3 regions of the Chitinophaga lutea genome follow, and region 3 is predicted to be linked to each of the others. Evidence: riboswitches for the same ligand, from Rfam matches in the RefSeq annotation. Region 3 holds a riboswitch; each other region holds the start of a gene.
The links. Region 3 has a riboswitch for cobalamin ahead of EGT74_RS06200 (TonB-dependent receptor plug domain-containing protein). Riboswitches for the same ligand answer to the same signal wherever they lie in the genome.
Positions count from the first base shown of each region.

Region 1: it holds a riboswitch for cobalamin, as region 3 does, so the genes downstream of both, EGT74_RS01595 (ribonucleoside-diphosphate reductase small subunit) here and EGT74_RS06200 (TonB-dependent receptor plug domain-containing protein) in region 3, are expected to answer to the same signal.
Region 2: it holds a riboswitch for cobalamin, as region 3 does, so the genes downstream of both, EGT74_RS19170 (TonB-dependent receptor plug domain-containing protein) here and EGT74_RS06200 (TonB-dependent receptor plug domain-containing protein) in region 3, are expected to answer to the same signal.

Region 1 covers NZ_RPDH01000001.1:410,088-416,456, forward strand. The annotation lists gene leuB (3-isopropylmalate dehydrogenase) at 1-469, opposite strand, end outside; gene leuD (3-isopropylmalate dehydratase small subunit) at 478-1,077, opposite strand; gene leuC (3-isopropylmalate dehydratase large subunit) at 1,096-2,493, opposite strand; gene EGT74_RS01590 (hypothetical protein) at 2,738-4,291, shown strand; cobalamin riboswitch at 4,474-4,690, shown strand; gene EGT74_RS01595 (ribonucleoside-diphosphate reductase small subunit) at 4,812-5,783, shown strand; gene EGT74_RS01600 (ribonucleoside-diphosphate reductase subunit alpha) at 5,826-6,369, shown strand, end outside.
Region 2 covers NZ_RPDH01000002.1:1,714,258-1,720,626, reverse strand. The annotation lists gene cobT (nicotinate-nucleotide--dimethylbenzimidazole phosphoribosyltransferase) at 1-134, opposite strand, end outside; gene EGT74_RS19180 (bifunctional adenosylcobinamide kinase/adenosylcobinamide-phosphate guanylyltransferase) at 131-667, opposite strand; gene EGT74_RS19175 (DUF6580 family putative transport protein) at 774-1,343, opposite strand; gene EGT74_RS19170 (TonB-dependent receptor plug domain-containing protein) at 1,373-3,358, opposite strand; cobalamin riboswitch at 3,481-3,680, opposite strand; gene EGT74_RS19165 (LytR/AlgR family response regulator transcription factor) at 3,813-4,589, opposite strand; gene EGT74_RS19160 (sensor histidine kinase) at 4,586-5,593, opposite strand; gene EGT74_RS19155 (hypothetical protein) at 5,783-5,992, shown strand; gene EGT74_RS19150 (outer membrane protein assembly factor BamB family protein) at 6,018-6,369, shown strand, end outside.
Region 3 covers NZ_RPDH01000001.1:1,586,383-1,592,751, reverse strand. The annotation lists gene EGT74_RS06220 (SusD/RagB family nutrient-binding outer membrane lipoprotein) at 1-328, shown strand, start outside; gene cobC (alpha-ribazole phosphatase family protein) at 417-974, opposite strand; gene EGT74_RS06210 (ABC transporter substrate-binding protein) at 1,010-1,945, opposite strand; gene EGT74_RS06205 (DUF6580 family putative transport protein) at 2,005-2,604, opposite strand; gene EGT74_RS06200 (TonB-dependent receptor plug domain-containing protein) at 2,622-4,535, opposite strand; cobalamin riboswitch at 4,639-4,865, opposite strand; gene EGT74_RS06195 (APC family permease) at 4,905-6,242, shown strand; gene EGT74_RS06190 (trans-sulfuration enzyme family protein) at 6,306-6,369, shown strand, end outside.

The sequences.
Region 1 (6,369 bases), 1.2 Mb from region 3:
CGGTGGTGCGGTCGTCGCTCCTTTTCTTTTCCCCGAAATACACGTCGCCGGTCAGTTCGCGGAAAAAGAGGATGTCGGCGCCCTGGAGGATTTCAGGCTTGATGCTGGAAGCCTGCAGCAGGTCGTCGAATAATTTTATGGGCCGCAGGTTGGCGTAAAGGCCCAGTTCCTTGCGGATTTTCAGCAGGCCCTGTTCGGGGCGCACTTTCAATGTAGGATCATTGTCGTATTTGGCATGGCCGATGGCGCCGAACAGGATGGCGTCGCTCTGCCGGGCCTTGTTCAGCGTTTCTTCCGGCAGCGGGTCGCCCGTGGCCTCGATGGCTACGTGACCCATGATGCCTTCGTCAAAAGTAAACGTGTGTTTGTAGTTGGCAGCGATCGTCTCCAGCACCTTCTTCCCCCAGGCTGTCACTTCCTGCCCGATTCCGTCTCCGGGTATCACCAGAATTTTTTTTGTAACTCCCATATGTTGAATTAGAAATTGAACGGTCTTGTTGCTTCGTATGCGCCGATTGTTTCGCGCAGGCTCAGCAGGTAATCGATATCGTCGTACCCGTTGAGGAGGCACGTCTTTTTGTATGGATTGATGGCAAAGGTTTCCTGTTCTCCGGTGGGCACGATGCGGATGAACTGCTCGTCGAGGTTCACTTCGAGTTCCGCGGCGGGGTCTTTTTCGATGGCGGTGAAAATCTTTTGAAGAAATTCATCGCTCACCTGCACGGGCAGGATAAAGTTGTTGAGGGCGTTGTTTTTAAAGATGTCTGCAAAAAAGCTGCTGACCACTACTTTAAATCCGTAATCAGCCAGGGCCCAGGCGGCATGCTCACGGGAGGAGCCGCAGCCGAAGTTTTTGCCGGCCACCAGCACCTGCCCTTTATAGATGGGGTTGTTGAGCACGAAGTCCCGCTTGGGGGCGTTCTGCTCATCAAACCGCCAGTCGCGGAACAGGTTTTCACCAAACCCTTCCCGGGTGGTCGCTTTCAGGAAGCGGGCCGGGATGATCTGGTCGGTGTCTATATTTTCTATGGGTAATGGTACCGCGGTGGATACCATGTTTGAAAACTGTTTGCTCATGGTGTTGCCTTAAAAATATCAAATCATTTCCCGCACGTCTGTCACTTTTCCGGTAATGGCGGCTGCCGCTGCGGTGAGGGGGCTGGCCAGGAAAGTTCTGGCGTTGGGCCCCTGCCTGCCTTCAAAGTTACGGTTGGAGGTGGCCACGCAGTACTTGCCGGCGGGAATTTTGTCTTCGTTCATGCCCAGGCAGGCGCTGCAGCCCGGCTGGCGCAGCTGGAACCCGGCGGCTTCGAATATCTTATCGATGCCTTCTTCGATGGCCTGCGCCTCTACCTGTTTGGACCCTGGCACAATCCACACGGTCACATCATCGGCCTTTTTCTTCCCTTTCACGAAACTGGCCACCATGCGGAGGTCTTCGATGCGGGAGTTGGTGCAGCTGCCGATGAACACATAATCCACCTTTTTGCCCAGCAGGCTGCTGCCCGGCTGAAGGTCCATATACTGGAGAGACTTGGAGAAAGAAGGTTTTTCCTTGTCTTCGATGTCGCTCAGCGCGGGGATGTGCTGGGTAACGCCCATGCCCATGCCGGGGTTGGTGCCGTAGGTGATCTGGGGCTCGATGTCGGCCGCATCAAAATGGAGCACGGCGTCGAATCCGGCATCCTCGTCGCTGCGGAGCGTTTTCCAGTAAGCCAGGGCCTTGTCCCAGTCTTCCCCCTTCGGCGCGAACTCGCGGCCTTTGATATAATCGAAGGTAGTCTGGTCCGGCGCAATCAGGCCGCCCCTCGCTCCCATTTCGATGCTCATGTTGCAGACGGTCATGCGCGCTTCCATGCTCAGGTTGCGGATGGCCTCGCCGGCATACTCCACGAAATACCCGGTAGCGCCGGATGCGGAAATTTTGGAAATGATGTACAGGATGATGTCTTTCGATACCACGCCCTTTTTCAGCTGGCCGTTCACCTCGATTTTCATCCGCTTGGGCTTGTACTGCAGAATACACTGGGTGGCCAGTACCTGCTCTACTTCGGAGGTGCCGATGCCGAAGGCCACGGCGCCGAAGGCCCCATGTGTGGAGGTATGGCTGTCGCCGCACACGATGGTCATGCCCGGCAGGGTGATGCCCAGCTCGGGACCGATCACGTGTACGATGCCCTGGTAAGGATGGCCCAGGCCGTAGAGCGCTATCCCGAACTCCGTGGTGTTGGCCGTGAGCATTTCCACCTGTTTGCGGCTCAGCGCCTCTTTGATGGGCAGGTGCTGGTCGATGGTGGGTACGTTATGGTCCGGCGTAGCCCGGGTCTTGGCAGGCCGGAATACGGGAATGTTGCGCTTGCGCAGGCCGTCGAACGCCTGCGGACTGGTTACCTCATGAATGAAATGGGTGTTGATATACACCGCATCCGGAAAACCCGGCTTGCTGGCCACGATGTGGCTGTCCCAAATCTTGTCAAATAATGTTCTCCCCATGCGTAATTAGCTTTTTCTCGCGGCCGTTTCAGGCATGTAAATGTATATCATATGTTATTAATTCAATATCAAAATACATTCGCCGTGAATGCCGTATATTTGTAATTCCTGACGCTTTACACCTTCAAATCTAATTGACACATTTAAACCACAGATCGTTAAATTTGTCATTATTACGATTAGCAACTGTCTTACGCAGCCAATAATTTATTGAAAATCAAGAATTTACAACTTTGTAACAACGATGTCCAACACGCAGAACGATGCGTTATTCATACTGATAAAAACGCTCACAAAAGCAGAAAAACGGAATTTCCAGCTGGCTTTTAACCGGGATAACACCAAGGAGGACGTACTTTTCATACAGCTGTTCCAGGCTTTGGACAAAATGAAGGAGTACGACGAGGAGCAGGTTCTGAAGAAGGTGCCCGACATCAAAAAACAGCAGTTGAGCAATGTAAAGGCCCACCTGTACAAACATCTCCTCACCACCCTGCGTTTGCTGTATAAAACCAAGGATCCGCTGATCGAGCTGCGGGAGCAGCTGGACTATGCCCGTGTGCTGTACAACAAGGGGCTGTACAACCAGAGCCTGAAAATCCTGGCCAAGGCCAAAACCAGTGCGCGCGAGCAGGAGGAAGTGATGCTGTATTTCGAGATCGTGGAGTTTGAAAAGCTGATCGAAAGCCGCCACATCACCCGCAGCCTCGATAACCGGGCCGAGGAGCTGAGCGACGAAAGCCGCATCATCAACGAGCAGCTCAACAATGTGAGCAAACTCTCCACCCTGGCCCTGCGCATGTACGGCATGTACCTCAAGCTGGGCCATGCCCGGGACGAGAAGGATTCCCACATGCTGAAAAGCTTTTTCGAGACCAACCTGCCCGGCGTACGGCAGGGCAGCATGAGCTTTTACGAGCGCATCTACCTGTACCAGGCGTACTGCTGGTATTATTACATCCTCCAGGACTTCGTGATGTATTACCGGTATACCCAGAAGTGGGTGGACCTGTTCACCGAATACCCCGTGCTGAAAGACACGGATGTGGACCTGTATATCAAAGCCCTGCATAACCTGCTTACGGCGCACTTCCACACCATGAACCACGAGAAGTTCATCGAGGTGCTGGGCGTGATGGAGAGTTTCATCATCGAAAAGGAAGAAAGCCTCAACGAAAACACCCGTACCTCCGCCTTCGTGTACCTGTACACGAGCAAGATCAACAGCCACTTCCTCGACGGTACTTTTACCGAGGGGCTGAAGCTGGTGGCCGAGGTGGAGGAAAAAATCTCCGAGCACCAGCTGACAGTGGACCAGCACCGGGTGCTGGTGTTCTATTACAAGATCGCCTGCCTGTATTTCGGCAGCGGCGACAATAACAACGCCATTGTTTACCTGAACAAGATCATCCACCTGCGCATCGGCAACCTGCGAGCAGACATCCAGTGTTTTGCGCGCATCCTCCACCTGATCGCGCATTACGAGCTGGAGAACTACAGCCTGGTGGAATACCTCATCAAATCCGTGTACCACTTCATCGCCAAGAACAAAGACCTTAGCCAGGTGATGGAAGAGATCCTCAAGTTCCTCCGCAAAAACATGTACGCCAACCCCAAGGCGCTGCGCACGGCGTTCAGGGATCTGAAGGAAAAGCTCGAAGTGATCGCCAAAAACCCGTACGAGCGGCGCAGTTACCTGTACCTCGACATCGTGAGCTGGCTGGAAAGCAAAATCGAAGGCATTCCCGTGCAGGAGGTGATCAGGAAGAAGTTCCTCAACAAGGTGCCGCGGATTTAAGCAGGCGTGCCAGTTTCCCGACACATTTAACCTTTATTTCATATCAGGGGCGTGCATATCCATGTGTAAAAGTCGGGAATGTACACCCCTGCTACCTTCGCAAAATTGTTGTTTTCTTTATCCACATAGGGGGATAACTTATGAGTTTGCCTGGCTGCTCCGATCGTTACATTTGCATCAGTTCTTGACTTCGTTGCTTTGGCTTCTATCGAAAACAAAACGTGTGAATTAATAGGGAATCGTGTGGAACTCACGAGCAGACGCGCTACTGTGATCCCCTGACCCGTTTACCAACGGAAGATGCCGGAAACCTCCTACATGCCACTGTCCCGGAAACGGGGCGGGAAGGCACACCCGGCAAGGGAAAGCCAGGAGACCTGCCAAAGCAATGTTTTTGTCAAAACCTTCGCGAAACAAGGTAATGGCGATTTTGACCCTTAGAGTATCACTTCCAGGATATCATGCCGCCGTCCCCTCCCGTGAATAACAGGACAGTAAAGCCATATAAAAAAATATTTGTATGAGTAACGAGAATGAGATTTTATTGAAAGACAACAAAGACCGCTTTGTGCTGCTGCCGATTAACTATCCCGCTATCTGGGAACAGTATAAAAGGCACGAGGCCAGTTTCTGGACGGCGGAGGAGATTGATTTGTCGAGCGACCTGAAAGACTGGGCCGGCCTCAACGACGGCGAGCGCCACTTCATTTCGCATGTACTGGCCTTTTTCGCCGCGTCCGACGGGATCGTGAACGAGAACCTGGCGGTGAACTTCATGAGCGAAGTACAGATACCCGAAGCGCGCTGTTTCTATGGTTTCCAGATCATGATGGAAAACATCCACTCCGAAACCTATGCGCTGCTGATCGACACGTACATAAAAGACCCCGCTGAAAAAGACCGGCTGTTCCATGCCATCGACACCGTGCCTGCCGTGAAAAGAAAAGCGGAATGGGCGCTGCGCTGGATCGAGAACGGCAGCTTCGCCCAAAGGCTGGTAGCTTTTGCGGCCGTGGAAGGCATTTTCTTCAGCGGCAGCTTCTGCTCCATCTTCTGGCTGAAAAAACGCGGCCTGATGCCCGGTCTTACCTTCTCCAACGAGCTGATCAGCCGCGACGAAGGACTGCACTGCGAATTCGCCTGCCTCCTCTACTCCATGCTGCAGGGCAAACTCAGCGAACAGGAAGTGCATGAGATCATCGGCGACGCCGTGGCCATCGAAAAAGAATTCATCACCGACGCACTGCCGGCCGCACTGATCGGCATGAACGCCGACCTGATGAAACAATACATCGAGTTCGTGGCAGACCGCTGGCTGGTGGCACTGGGCTGCAAAAAAATGTTCAACAGCACCAACCCCTTCGATTTCATGGAAATGATCTCCCTGCAGGGCAAAACCAACTTCTTCGAAAAACGCGTGGGCGATTACCAGAAAGCGGGCGTAATGGGCACCAAAGAAACCCAGACGTTCAGCCTCGACGAAGACTTCTAATCAACTCCATATAAATTTTTCACCCATTAAATTCATTACACTATGTTCGTTATAAAAAGAGACGGAAGAAAAGAGTCTGTCAAATTTGACAAGATCACGGCAAGGGTAGAGAAACTGTGTTACGGACTGGCGCCTGAATATGTAGATTCAATAGATGTAGCGAAGAAAGTGATCCAGGGTTTATACGACGGCGTAACCACCACCGAGCTGGACAACCTGGCTGCGGAAACCGCCGCGTCCCTCACCACCAAGCATCCTGACTATGCGCAGCTGGCTTCCCGCATCGCGGTGAGCAACCTGCATAAAAATACCATCAAGTCGTTTTCCCAGACGATGAAAATCCTGTACGAATACATCGACCCGAAAACCGGCAAACCCGCCGGCCTGCTGAGCGACGAGGTATGGGACATTATCCGGGAGAATGCGGACATCCTCGATTCCACCATCATTTACGACCGCGACTTCGCCTTTGACTACTTCGGTTTCAAAACGCTGGAGCGTTCGTACCTGCTGAAAATCGACGGCAAGATCGCCGAGCGCCCCCAGCATATGTTCATGCGTGTGGCCGTTGGTATCCACAAGGAAG
Region 2 (6,369 bases), on a different contig from region 3:
GGTGAGGTGGTGCCCTGTATCATCCCTACCTGCATGGCGATGGTTTCCAGCAGGCCCAGCGAGCCGAGCGGTTTTGTTTTATTGTTGATCTTGTGCAGGAGCTGCTCCCGCAGTGTAGCGGCATTTGTTGTCATGATATGTTTTTGATCTCCATGGGTATCCCGCTCACCATGAACACGACGCGGCGGGCCAGTGAAGCGATGTACTGGTTCATCCATCCCTGCAGGTCCGTGAATTGACGGCCGATGGCCGTTTCGGCATGCACGCCCATGCCGATTTCATTGCTGACGATAATGAAGGCGCCTGCCTGCTGCGATAGCTGGCTGATTTCCTGTTTGCATGCCGCGAGGCATTCGTCCACATTGTATTTACTGTCCACGAAAAAATTGGTGAGCCAGAGCGTCACACAGTCGATGACGGCAACCTTGCCCGTCAGGTCAAGCCGGCTGATGTGTTTTTCTTCCTCGAGCGAGGTCCAGCGCCCGTCGCGGTCATCCTGGTGCCGCCTGATGCGTTGCTGGAAATCCCCGTCCCAATGGCGGGCGGTAGCAACGTAAACGGGGGATGCGCTCAACTGCAGCGCGAGATCCTGTGCGTAGCGGCTTTTGCCGCTGCGGGCGCCTCCCGTAATAAAAATGATGCCGGGCTGCGGATCGATTGTTGACATCCGATAGAAATTTCTTTGTAAGGATACTGTTACTTAAAAGCCGGTGGTCAACAGAGAGCCGCGGAGAACGCTGCCTGCTGCTGACCACCGGCCATGGTTGCCGGGTTTACCGGGCAGGCTTCAATGAAGCATATTTTCGTTGCGCCAGCTCAAATATGCCAAACATGATAGCGCTGAAGAATGCAGTGCCGCCCAGGAAATTGAGCTCATAAGGAATGGCGGTGACCAGGCGGTTCAGGTAAAAGGCGAAAGTGAGTTTGTTTTCCACCGCGCAGGCGCCAATGTCGCTCACCAGCCAGTGAATCAGGGTGGCGGTGATAGTGGCCGCTATCAGCCTGGAAATGGTGACCTCTTTCAGCATCAGCTTGCCGGCTACCGTCATCAGGGCGAACGCCAGGTACGTCCAGTACCAGCCGCTGTATAAAAGGCCGGTCCGGAATTCGGCGAACACGGTGAAAGACAGTACCAGGTCGCTGATAAAAAGGGCGAGCAGCGGAAAGGCGTATGGTTTTACATAACCGCTGAAATGCGCCGCGCCGAATAACGCCATGGCGCCCAACGGCGTAAAATAGGCCAGCGGGCCCGCATCCAGGAATGATAACAGGCGTATCGCCGCCACAACCGCAATGATGAGCAGTATTACTGCGTTCCTCTGACTAAATGTTGAAACTGGCATATGTTTGATTGATGTTAGTGGCTGAAAAACTACAGGCTGAACCTGAATCCGCCCTGTACGTTTATCCCCTGGGCGTTATAACCATATACTTCGGTATAATCAACGTCGGTGAGGTTTTTGGCATCCGCAAACACCCTCAGTTGATTGTTGAAGAACCGGTATTCCACGTACGCATTCAGCAGGGTATAGGCCTTCAGCGAAACAACGGAAGCGGGAGCGGTGCTGAAGTCCAGGTCGCTGCGCTTGCCGAAGCTTTGTACCCCGATGCTGACAAACAAGTTTTTGGTGATATTGTAATTCGCCGTGGCGTTGAAGATGCTTTTGGGCCGGCGTATCAGGTTGAAATAGGAAGTATCCTTTTCGCCCTTTTTAGTGGTCACCTCTCCATCTACAAAAGCATAGGACAGGATCAGCTGGCCTTTGTCGCGGAAGTTGAAAGTGGGCTCGATTTCAAAGCCCCAGTCATTTTGTTTGTCCTGGTTGATGTAATAGCTCCTGAACGTATTGGGATCCGTATAGAATGCAATGCCGTCCTTTACATCACGCTTGAATACGGCTGTGCGCACATTCACCAGGTTGGTGGTGGAATAGTATTGCAGCCCCGCTTCGTACGTAATCGCTTTCTCCGGATTCAGGCTGGTGAACGGGTTCTTGTATTCGGAATGCATCTGGTACAGCGTAGGCACTTTATAGGCGGTGGAGATGTTGGCGAATACCTTGAACTGCCGGTTGATCAGGTAAGACGGATTGATGTTGAACACGCCGTTGTTGCCATATACGGAGTGATGGTTGAACCGCCCGCCTGCTTCAATGTTCAGCCCTTTGGCGGCATACGTGAACGCGCCGTATACGCCGGTCTGGTTCTGTTTGGCCGAATCGGAGTGGATGGCGCCCGCATATTCGCCGCTGTACACCACGCCGCCCATCTCGTATTTATATACGCCGGAAGTTTTTACATCCGTTAACCCGCTGCGGTAATCGATACCACCGGTAAAGGACAGCGCCGGCAGAACAGGCACATGTACATACGCATCCAGGAAATGTTCCTTCCCTTCATAGAACCCTTTGCTATAGCCGTCAAAGGCGGATTCCCTGATCAGGGAGTCGTTGAGGTAATTCCTTTTGGTGGCCGTAAAGTTGTACAGGAGGTTCAGCTTCACTTTGCCCAGCGTCAGTTCATTGCGGACACCCGTCTGCAGGTTGGATAAATTGTAGGTGTAGTCCTTGTCGTCGGTGAAAGCATCCGCATCCAGCCGGCCGTTGTATTTCGTGTAACGCAGGAAGGGCGTTATTTTCGCGACGTTTTTAACCCTGAAGCCAAGGTTGGCCATGAAGGCGTTTTGCTCATAGCCGTCTTTATCGAACTTGCCGGTGTTGTTTTTGTCGGTGGATTCGCTGAAGCCGTCTGTTTTGTAATGGGTAAAGCCTACGTTATAATTGAAGAAATCGGCGCTGCCGTTGAGGCCCGCGTTGAGTTTCCTCGTGTTGTAGCTGCCATAGGCGGCGGAGGCGAAGGGGGCGATGATTTTCCTGCTGTCGCCCTGCCGGGTAATGATGTTGATCACACCGGCCACGGCGTCGGAGCCATAGAGGGTAGACTGGCTGCCTTTCAGGATTTCTATGCGTTCGATGTTTTCCACGGGCATCAGCCTGAAATCAAAGTTGCTGCTGGAGCCGGAAGCATCATAAACAGGAGCGCCATCTATCATGATGAGCGTATAATCCGATTTTGCACCACGGAGGAAGATCGATTTGTCTTTCCCGGGATTGCTGTTGGCGCCGCTGACAGACAAGCCGGTTTGTTCATTCAATAGCTGGGAGAGGTCTTTGCCGCCGCTCCGGTCGAGCTGCTCGCGGGTGATCACGGAGATCACCTTGCCCGTTTCCGATGTTTTTTTGGGATACTTCGTAGCGGTGACCACTACTTCATCCAGCGCTCTTGTTGCGGTTGAATCCTGCGCCTGCGCGTGCATTGCCGCCAGCAGGGCCGATAACGTGAGTAACCTTTTTGTCATGCTCATAGTTTTTGAATTGACGAACTATGAGCCTTCGGAAAAAAAATGAATACGAAACAGAAATGAAATGTCTCCTGCAGTAAGACGGTTTCACCCCGGCCTTTCACCCGAAAGCTCGTTGATGTTGTTGACGATAACCGGCAGGTCTTCTGGCTCGTTTCCTTGTTCATGACCTTCCCGTCCGGTTTGAGAGGACAGTGGTGTGGAGAATGAACAGCTTGATGAAACTTACAGCTACGGGGATAGCACCGGATTTACACCGGTTTCCCTTTTAATCCCGGCCCGCGTTGACAGGCTGGGAACCAATTATGGGTGCAAATGTAATAAAGAGTTTCGGGTTTGCGGTGTTCTTTATTTGGTATTCCGGCGATTAACAACCCGGTGGGGATGCGGGGAAGGGAACTTTGTAGAAACGGGCTTGAATAGTAATGCTCCTCATGGCGGGCGCCTTCCTTCAGTGTAATGGTTTCCCTTCCATCCAGGCCAGTAACGCCGGGGCCTTTGTTTTGCTTACCACGATGCGCTCGGGAGTGCCTACATCCAGCTTCACCACCAGCCGCCTGTTGAAAAAATGCTCGGCCATTACCAGCGCATCACGGTGAATGATGAACTGGCGGTTGGCTCTGAAGAACAGTTGCGGGTCGAGCTGCGGCTCCAGCTCGTCCAGCGTTTCCTTCAGGAGGTAGGTCTGCAGGTCGCGTGTGTATACGGTTACCGTGCCGCCGGCGGAATGGATGAAGGCCATGTCTGCTGTTTTTACGGGGATGATCTTGTCATTCCTGAACACGAGCAGGCTGCCTTTATAATGGGGTTGCAGTTGGGCCATCAGCGCAGAGAGGCGGTCATTCGCGGTCGCGCCCTGGCCGCCCAGGACCTGTTTCAGTTGCTCGTATTTGCGGAGGCTGCCGGCCAGCCGGCTTTCGTCTACCGGTTTCAGCAGATAATCGATACCATTCGCCTCGAAGGCCTGTATGGCGTATTGGTCGAATGCGGTGCAGAAAATGACCGGACATGTAACCGTCACGCTCCGGAAGATCTCGAAACAAAGCCCGTCTGCCAGCTGGATATCGGAAAGCACGAGGTCCGGCGGCGGATGGTTTTGGAACCACGCTACGGCGGCTTTTACGGTAGGCAGGATGTCGGTGACCTGCAAGCCTTTATGCAGGCGCTGCGCCATGGCCTTCAGCTCTCTGGCCGTTTTGGCTTCGTCTTCAATGATCAGGATGTTCATGGTTTGCCATCTAATAAAAAAACGCTTACTGAAAATTCACGGGACTGTTCGGTTATGTTGATGTCGCGGCCGGCGAGTATCCTGTATCGTTCACGGATATTGCTCAGGCCGGTGCCGGTGCCCGTGTTTTCACCGGCCGCGGTTTTCCGTTGCAGGGAATTGCTGACCACCAGCCGGTCGGGTGCTTCCGCATGTATGCTGATTCGCAGGGGCGTTTCGGCGGTGGCTACGTTGTGCTTCACGGCGTTCTCGATCAGCAGTTGCAGGGTGGCAGGCGGAATTTTTTTGTGGTGATACTGCGGGGGGATCCGGATGTCCGCCACCAGGGCGTCTTCAAAACGTTCCCGGAGTATATGGAGGTAGGCCCCGATGAAATCCAGCTCTACCCGCAGCTCCACCAGGTCGGCCATACGGCTGCCCAGCAGGTAACGGTACACTTCAGAGAGCCGCTGGATGAACTCCCTGGCCGCCGGTTCCTCCACCATACTGCGCAAGGTGCCGAGGGAATTGAACAGGAAGTGTGGACTGATCTGCTCCTGCAAAAGGCTCAGCCGCGCCTGGAGGTTCTCCTGCTTCAGGCGTTCATTTTCCAGTTTGGGCTGCTGGCTCACGGCAGCCATCTGTAGCAGGAAAGCGATGAAGTATAAAAAACCGCCCACCACCAACCCCCTGGCGGCCAGTACGCCGTAAACGGCCCGCATGCCCATTTGCAGCGCTTCTATACGGTTCCTGACCTCCGCCACGTCGCGCAACAGGTAAAAGAGCGCTATCGAGATGACGATACAACCGGTTACCGACACCAGGGCTTTCCATCCGTAGCCGGCCGGCCGGTTCCGTTGAATGATATACTGTATCCATAACCAGCTGAAGAAAGCATTGGCGAAAGAAGCCGGGAAAGTGGACCAGGAAGATAACATCTCTTCCCGGTGCGCCCGCAGCACCTGCCCCAGCAGGGCGATGAAAACGGCGATCACGGCGCCTTTAAGCGGATAAAATCGCGTCATGTCACAAAAATATCGAAAAGACCGGTAAGGTATGGTATGGCCGGGATGAAACGGACAATCCGACCCATGAACCGACCGTGCCCCGGTTGAAGCCGCCGGTAGCCGTGGCGCTTCATCCCCGAAAATGTCCCTTTCATCTGCGGAGCCCTGCTTTCTTTCCTCCCGGAACGTCTTAAAAAGAAAATGCTCATGCAAAAAGTATTCATCTCCCTGATCTTCCTGTCAGGCAGTTTCACAGGAACAGTCAAAGCCCAGTGGGTGGTGGTAAGGCCGCCGGTTCCCAGGGTAATCGTAGCGGCTCCTCCCGTTCGTATAACCGTGGCCCCGCGCGTCGTTATAGCACCCGGGCCGGTGGTGGCGCCCAAGGTGGTCGTAAGGCGCCGGATAGTGATACGTTGAAAAGTTTAAACCCGAATGAACAGTTATGAGAACGAACAAATTTTTGTTTTATGCCATGCCCTGCATCGTGATGGCCTCCATGCGGCTGATGGGATGCGGAGACGGCGGGAGCGGCGACCCCGCATACGGCCCCGGCTGGCCGGCGGCGCATGCAGACGGCCACAACTCGGATTACTCACCGGTGAAAGGCGCCAGGAACATCGCCTTTGCCTGGCAGCGGAAATTCGAAGGCACCATCAACCTGGGCCCTACCACGGGCATGGACGGGCAGGTGTACGTCACCACCAGCGCCGAAGGATGCCACCTGTATGCCCTGGACGCCCGCACCGGCGCCACCCGCTGGTGTACCGACGCGGTTAATCAATACGCCGTTGCTT
Region 3 (6,369 bases):
TGCCGATGATGTGTTCACCAGCTGGCTGGCAGCCACACCGGCAGCACAATACAAGGGGAACAATGCGGAAGGGCTGAAACAGATCCTGCTGCAGAAATACCTGGCCTTTTTCATGAACTCGGGGCGGCAGGCCTATTACCAGTACCGCCGCACCGGTCATCCCGTTTTCGATATCGGCCCCAGTAACGCCAATGGCGACCGTATCCCGAAACGCTGGCTGTACCCTCAACGGGAATACCAGACGAATAACGAGCAGGTGAAAGCCGCGCTGCAAAGGCAGTTCGGCGGAACAGACGATGTCAATGGCGAGATGTGGCTGATCAAATAAAAAAAGAAGAGGCTGTATCTTACTTTGATACAGCCTCTTCTTTTTTATGCGGATGCCTGATAAAGGCAGGCGTTCAGGTGATATTTCTTTATAAGTTGACGCCCTTTACGTCCAGACCGTTGCCGTTGAGGTGAAGGTGTACCGCCCGGCCGTATTCCACGCGCAGGTCGTACGACTGCTCGATGGGCGTGCCGGTGGCGTATGCCAGCACAGAGCGGATAACGCCGCCGTGGGTCACCAGCGCGGTGTCTTTCCCGGACGCGGTCAGTTCTTTAAAGGCCGCAATGCTGCGGTTGTAGAGCTGGGTGTAACTTTCCCCGTTGGGCACCGGCTCGTGCAGGTAGTCGGCCATCCAGGTTTTGGCGGTGGTCACGGCGATGTCGTCCCATGTTTTCATTTCCCAGTCCCCAAAGTTAACTTCTTTCAAACGCTCGTCTGTCCGGAAGGTTTGGCCGAAAAGGAATGCGGCCAGTTTACTGCAGCGCTGCAGCGGGCTGGCGTATACCGTAAAGTTTTTATCGGGCAGAATTCCCTGCACGCGGCCCGCTTCTTCAGCGAAGGTCGATGCAAGGTCCAGGTCGGCAAATCCGTAACAGGTTCCGTAAGTCACAGCAGGCGTGGTATGCCTGATCAGAAAAATGTCCATATCAGGCCGCAAATATACGACTATTCTCCCAGCCTTTACCGGGCGGCAGTAATGGTTTCCACGGGCCTGAACTTATGCGCCAGGGCTTCGGGGGCGCCGAATATCTGCGGGTGGAACAGGTGGGCGAGCACTTCCACGCCGTCTACCAGCGTACTGGCGCTGGGTTGTGTGAACAGGTCGTAATCGGCCAGGTGCACTTCGTTGTTGCGTACTGCCTGCAGCTGATCCCAGCCGGGCGCCCGGGTGAGCAGGTGCAGTTCTTCGGCCGAACGGCCGGTCAGAAAGCCGCAGGGCGCTATCACCAGCACTTCTGGATCGTACCGGAGGATCTTTTCCCAGGGCGTCACAATGGAGTCGCCGGCGGGATTGGACAGCATGTCTACGCCCCCGGCATAGGCCACCTGGTATGGGATCCAGTGGCCGCAATTGTATACGGGGGCCATCCATTCCATGATCATCACGCGGCGAAGGGGGGCGCGGTGGGCGCGCAATGTATCCACCACGGCATCGAGGCGGCCCTGTAACCCGGCGAGGTAGCGGTAAGCGGCTGCTTCTTCGCCCAGCGCCTTGCCAATGGTGATGGCGCAGTTAAAAACATCTTCGAGATTGTTGGGGCTGAGGCTGATCAGCTCCGGCTGTTTAGGCAGTTTGTAAACGGCCTGCTGCGTACAGTGCGTATCGATCTGGCACACTTCGCATACGTCCTGCGTAAAGATCACGTCCGGCGCAATGGCGGCCAGCACCTCGTCGTCCGTATAGTACAGGCTTTTGCCCTGTGCTTTGGAGGCGGAAAAAATCCGGTCGATCTCCTCGCTGCTGTATTGTTTTCCTTCCAGCACGCACCGCACCACTTTTTGTTTTTCCGCCAGTGCGGCGGGCGGACACTCGAAGGTGATCCCGTCGAGCAGGTGCTGCAGGCCCATATCATAGATCATTTGCGTGGCTGCGGGAAGAAAGGAAGATGCGATCATGGTGGTAACAATTTATAAAAGAAAACGGCGCACCGATTCCGATGCGCCGCATTTTCCGGTTATTTTGAAACGGCCAGCGCCGGTATTTTGTGTTGCATAAACTCGAACAGCCCGAAGAAAATGCCGCTGTAAACGAGGTTGCTGATCAGGGTGTTTTTGATGTAGGGCGCGCCCATGGCGTAACACTTCATCAGGCCCTGCCAGTTTTTCGTATATGGCAGCCCGGTAGTGAGGTCGATGTTGGTCGGGTTCATCCAGGTGCCGAAATCGGCGATCAGCCAATACACGATGGCGCCGGCCACGGAAGCGGCGATGATATTCACCACGCGTACCTTTTTGATCAGCAACTGGCCGATGAGCACCACAGCCGCAAACGCGATGTAGTTCCAGTACCATCCGTCGAACATAAAACCGGCGGCATATTGTTTGTAAATCGTCTGCATCAGGATAACGTCGCTCACAAACAGCGCTGCGAGCGGGAATACGTAGCTCTTCCACTTATCCGCAAAATAGGCGCCGCCAAACAGCGCCATGGCGCCCAGCGGAGAGAAGTTGGAAAAAGGTGTAAGGTGCCCCGCCGCCGTTACGCGCAACACGCCCGCCACCACGATGAAAAGCAGCAATACGAAAAAGCGGGGTTGTAAGTTTTTAACAGACATACCAATGATTTAAAACGTTAAAGTTGAAATGCGATACCGGCCTGCATGGTGAAGCCCTGCACCGAATATCCGTAAATTTCCCAGTATTTCCTGTTGTTGGTGATGTTGTTGGCATTCACGAACACGCGGCCGGCATTGTTGAAACGGAACTCCGCATACATGTCCCAGATGGTGTAAGCCTTGAGCGGATGCGGTACGCCGGAGAACGAGCCGGGCGCATAATAAATATCGTCGCGGTCGCCGGTGTGGCGGATATTGGTGCCCACATAAAATTTGGAGAAGCGGTAACCCACATTCAGGCTGCCGGTATGTGCGGGCCGGCGCGCGAGGTTGTTGTACGAGGTGTCTTTACCGGGAACGGATGCCTGCGTGGTCACTGCGCCGTCCACATACGTGTAGAACGCTTTGATTTCAAGGCCTTTCACGGGACGGGCGGTTACTTCCACTTCCACACCTTTATCGTTCTGTTTATTATAGTTCACGTATTTGTAGTTGATGTAGGAAATCACATCCTTGATGTCCCGTTTGAAACCGGTCACCCGCAGGTCGAGCTTGTCACCCAGCAGCGAGGTTTGCGCACCGGCCTCATAGCTGGTCGCTTTTTCGGGCTTCAGCAGCGGGTTGCCCCACCTGCTGTACAGGGAAGTCAATGTGGGCGCTTTGAACCCGGAAGCGATGCTGGCGAAAACTTTCACTTTGTCCGCGACCAGGTACGAGGGATTGAGGGTGTAGGTAAAGTGATTGCCGAACTGGGAATGCAGGGTGTAACGGCCACCTGCTTCAAAGCTGAAACCACGGAGGTTTTTGATGAACAGGGAGGCATACGGGCTGGTGTTGTACTGGCTGCCGATACCGAATGTGCGGGTGCCGGTCAGCGTGGTGTCCATCAGTTCCGTTTTGCGGTATTCCACCCCCACGAGCGCCTGCAGCCAGCTGTTGATGTCGTAGTGGCCGTACAGGTCGCCGAAGTAGGCGCGCCCGTCGAGGTCGGTGGTGCCCCAGGCCGATTCATCGTGCCGCGTCACTTTCTGGTACCCGAAATTCGCATACAATTTGCCTTTGCCGAGGTCGTACAGGCTGCGGATGCCGGTGTGCACCATGTTGGATTTGTTGTTGTTGGTCAGGTTGTCCTGGAACGACCCGCCGTCGTACGCGCTTTTATAATCCGAGAAAAGGATGTAAGGCGTGAAGCGGAGCTGTTCGGTAGCCTGGATGCCTACGTTGGCCATGAAGCTGTTCTGCTTGTACCCGTCGCGATCGAACTTCGGGTTGGCCACCGTGTCGAAAGGCGCAGCTTCGGAGATGCCGTCTGTTTCAAAATGCGTGAAGGCTATATTGTAGTCTACATTTTCGTGTTTGCCCTGCAGGCCGGCCGTACCTTTCAGGCTACGGTTGCTGCCCCAGGAGAGGTTACCGAAACCACCCACGGGTTTGTTGCCGCCTTTTTTGGTGATGATGTTGATGATGCCGGCGATGGCGTCGGCGCCGTAGAGGGTCGACTGTGTGCCGCGGAGTATTTCGATGCGTTCCACCGCGTCGATGGGCAGCAGGCGGAGGTCGATCGCGCCGCCGGTGAGGCCGGTGGCATCAGCTACCGGGATGCCGTCAAGCAGAATGGGGGTGTATTGCGAAGTGGCGCCCCGGAAGTAGAGCTCCTTGTTTTTACCGGGATTGGAACCGGCGCCGTTGATAACGATACCGGCCTGTTCGTTGAGCACATCGGTAACGGTGCGGCCCACATTCCTTTCGATTTGTTCACGGGTGATCACCGTCAGCACTTTACCGGTTTCACTTTGTTTTTTAGCGAACTTGGTGGCGGTCACCACTACCGTGTTGAGCTGGGAAACGCCTGCGGAATCCTGTTCCTGGGCGAAAGCCGGTGCGGCGGTCATGAGTGCGATGGCCAGCAACGGGAAGTTGGTTGTTTTCATGTAAATGAAAGGTTGACAGATTTTAGGCTTGCAGGGGGAAATTGAAAAGTATCACATGCGCGTCGGTGCACGACACCCTCCGCTTTTCACCCGAAAGCGCGGATTGAATAAAAGGCAGGCGGCAGGTCTTCTGGCTTTCCCGCTTTCCGGTGGTACCTTCCCATCCTGCCGTCAGACAGAACAGTGGTTGCAGATACCGGAAAACGTTCCCTTCAAATGCAGGGAGCGGGATTACAGCTACGGGGATAGCTCCGGATTTTCACCGGATTCCCTATTAATGCCCTGGAGGCGATGTTATCGCCCTGGACAACCGTTTACCGGGGGCAAACCTACGGATATTTTATCTAAATAATCGGTTATCTTGTAAGTATGAGCATTAAACCGAAGCTGGGTCCCTTCGACCTTACCATGATAGTGGTTGGACTGGTGATTGGAATGGGAATTTTCAGAACGCCCATCAGCGTTGCCCGCGAAACGGGGACGCCTGTTCTGTTTTACACGGTGTGGGTACTGGGTGGACTGGTCACCCTTTGCGGCGCGCTCACCTACGCCGAGATCGGTTCGCGCTTCCCCGTGGCCGGCGGTTTTTACAAAGTACTATCCTACGGCTTCCATCCCGCCTATTCCTTCATGATCAACTGGACGCTCGTGATTTCAAACGCCGCGTCCGTGGCGGCGGTATGCCTTGTAGGCGCGGAATACATCGGTCCCGTGCTGCTGCCGGAAACGCTGCAGCATGAAGGCGGGCGCAAGGGCATCGCCATCGGCGCGATCGTTCTGCTGTACATCATCAATATGCTCGGCATCCGCATGAGCGCCAGCTGGCAGAACGTGCTCACGGTGTTCAAGATCACGCTCGTGCTGATGCTGTGCCTGGCTGCATTTACCAATCATATTGCGCCCGCGCCGCTGCAGGCGGCGGCGCCCGTCACGCATGGCTGGGCCTACATCTTCGGTGCGGCGCTCGTGCCCGTGTTCTTTACTTACGGCGGTTACCAGCAAACCATCAACTTCGGCAGCGATGTGCGGGAGCCGTCGAAGAACATGCCGAAAGCCATCTTCCTCGGCATCACCATCATTTTGCTGCTGTACATCACCGTGAATTATTCCTACGTGAAAGTGATGGGCTTCGAGCAGCTGAAACAAACCGATGCGCTGGCGGCCCGCATGGCCGGCGTTTTCTTCGGCGAATACGGGTTCAAGATCACTTCCGTGCTGCTCTTCCTTTCCGTGCTGGGCTATGCCAATGTGAACCTGATGAGCAACCCGCGCATGTATTACGCGATGGCGGAAGACGGTGTGTTGCCCGCGGTATTCAAACGGGTGAACGGAAAAACGCAGGTGCAGGAAACGGCGCTCACCGTGTTCGTGGTGCTGATCGTGGGCATGCTGTATTTCCTGAGCAACTTCGATAACATCATCCGGTATGTGATGCTGTTCGACTCCATCGGCCTTGCTTCCGCAGCCGCTACCATCTTCATCCTGCGCAAAAAAACAAAACACCTCGACGGCACGGGCATTTACAAACTGAAGCTGTACCCGCTGGTGCCGGTGTTTTTTATTACGGTATACCTCTTCGTGACGGTGAACATCTTCATCAAAGACCCCGGCCAGGCTTTCAGCGGCATGTTCTGGTTCGTGGCGGGCCTTCCCATCTACTTTTTCATGAAACGGGCGGTGCGGCCGGTTGGTGGCGTAAAAGAGTAGTTTCGTCACACGATGCTGCTGTTACGGTGATTGTTGTGTACTTTGCGGGGAGTTTCTATGCATATGGATTTATCTTATATAATTAATGAGCTGGGTGAAGAACGGGACCTCTATTTCAATGCGATCG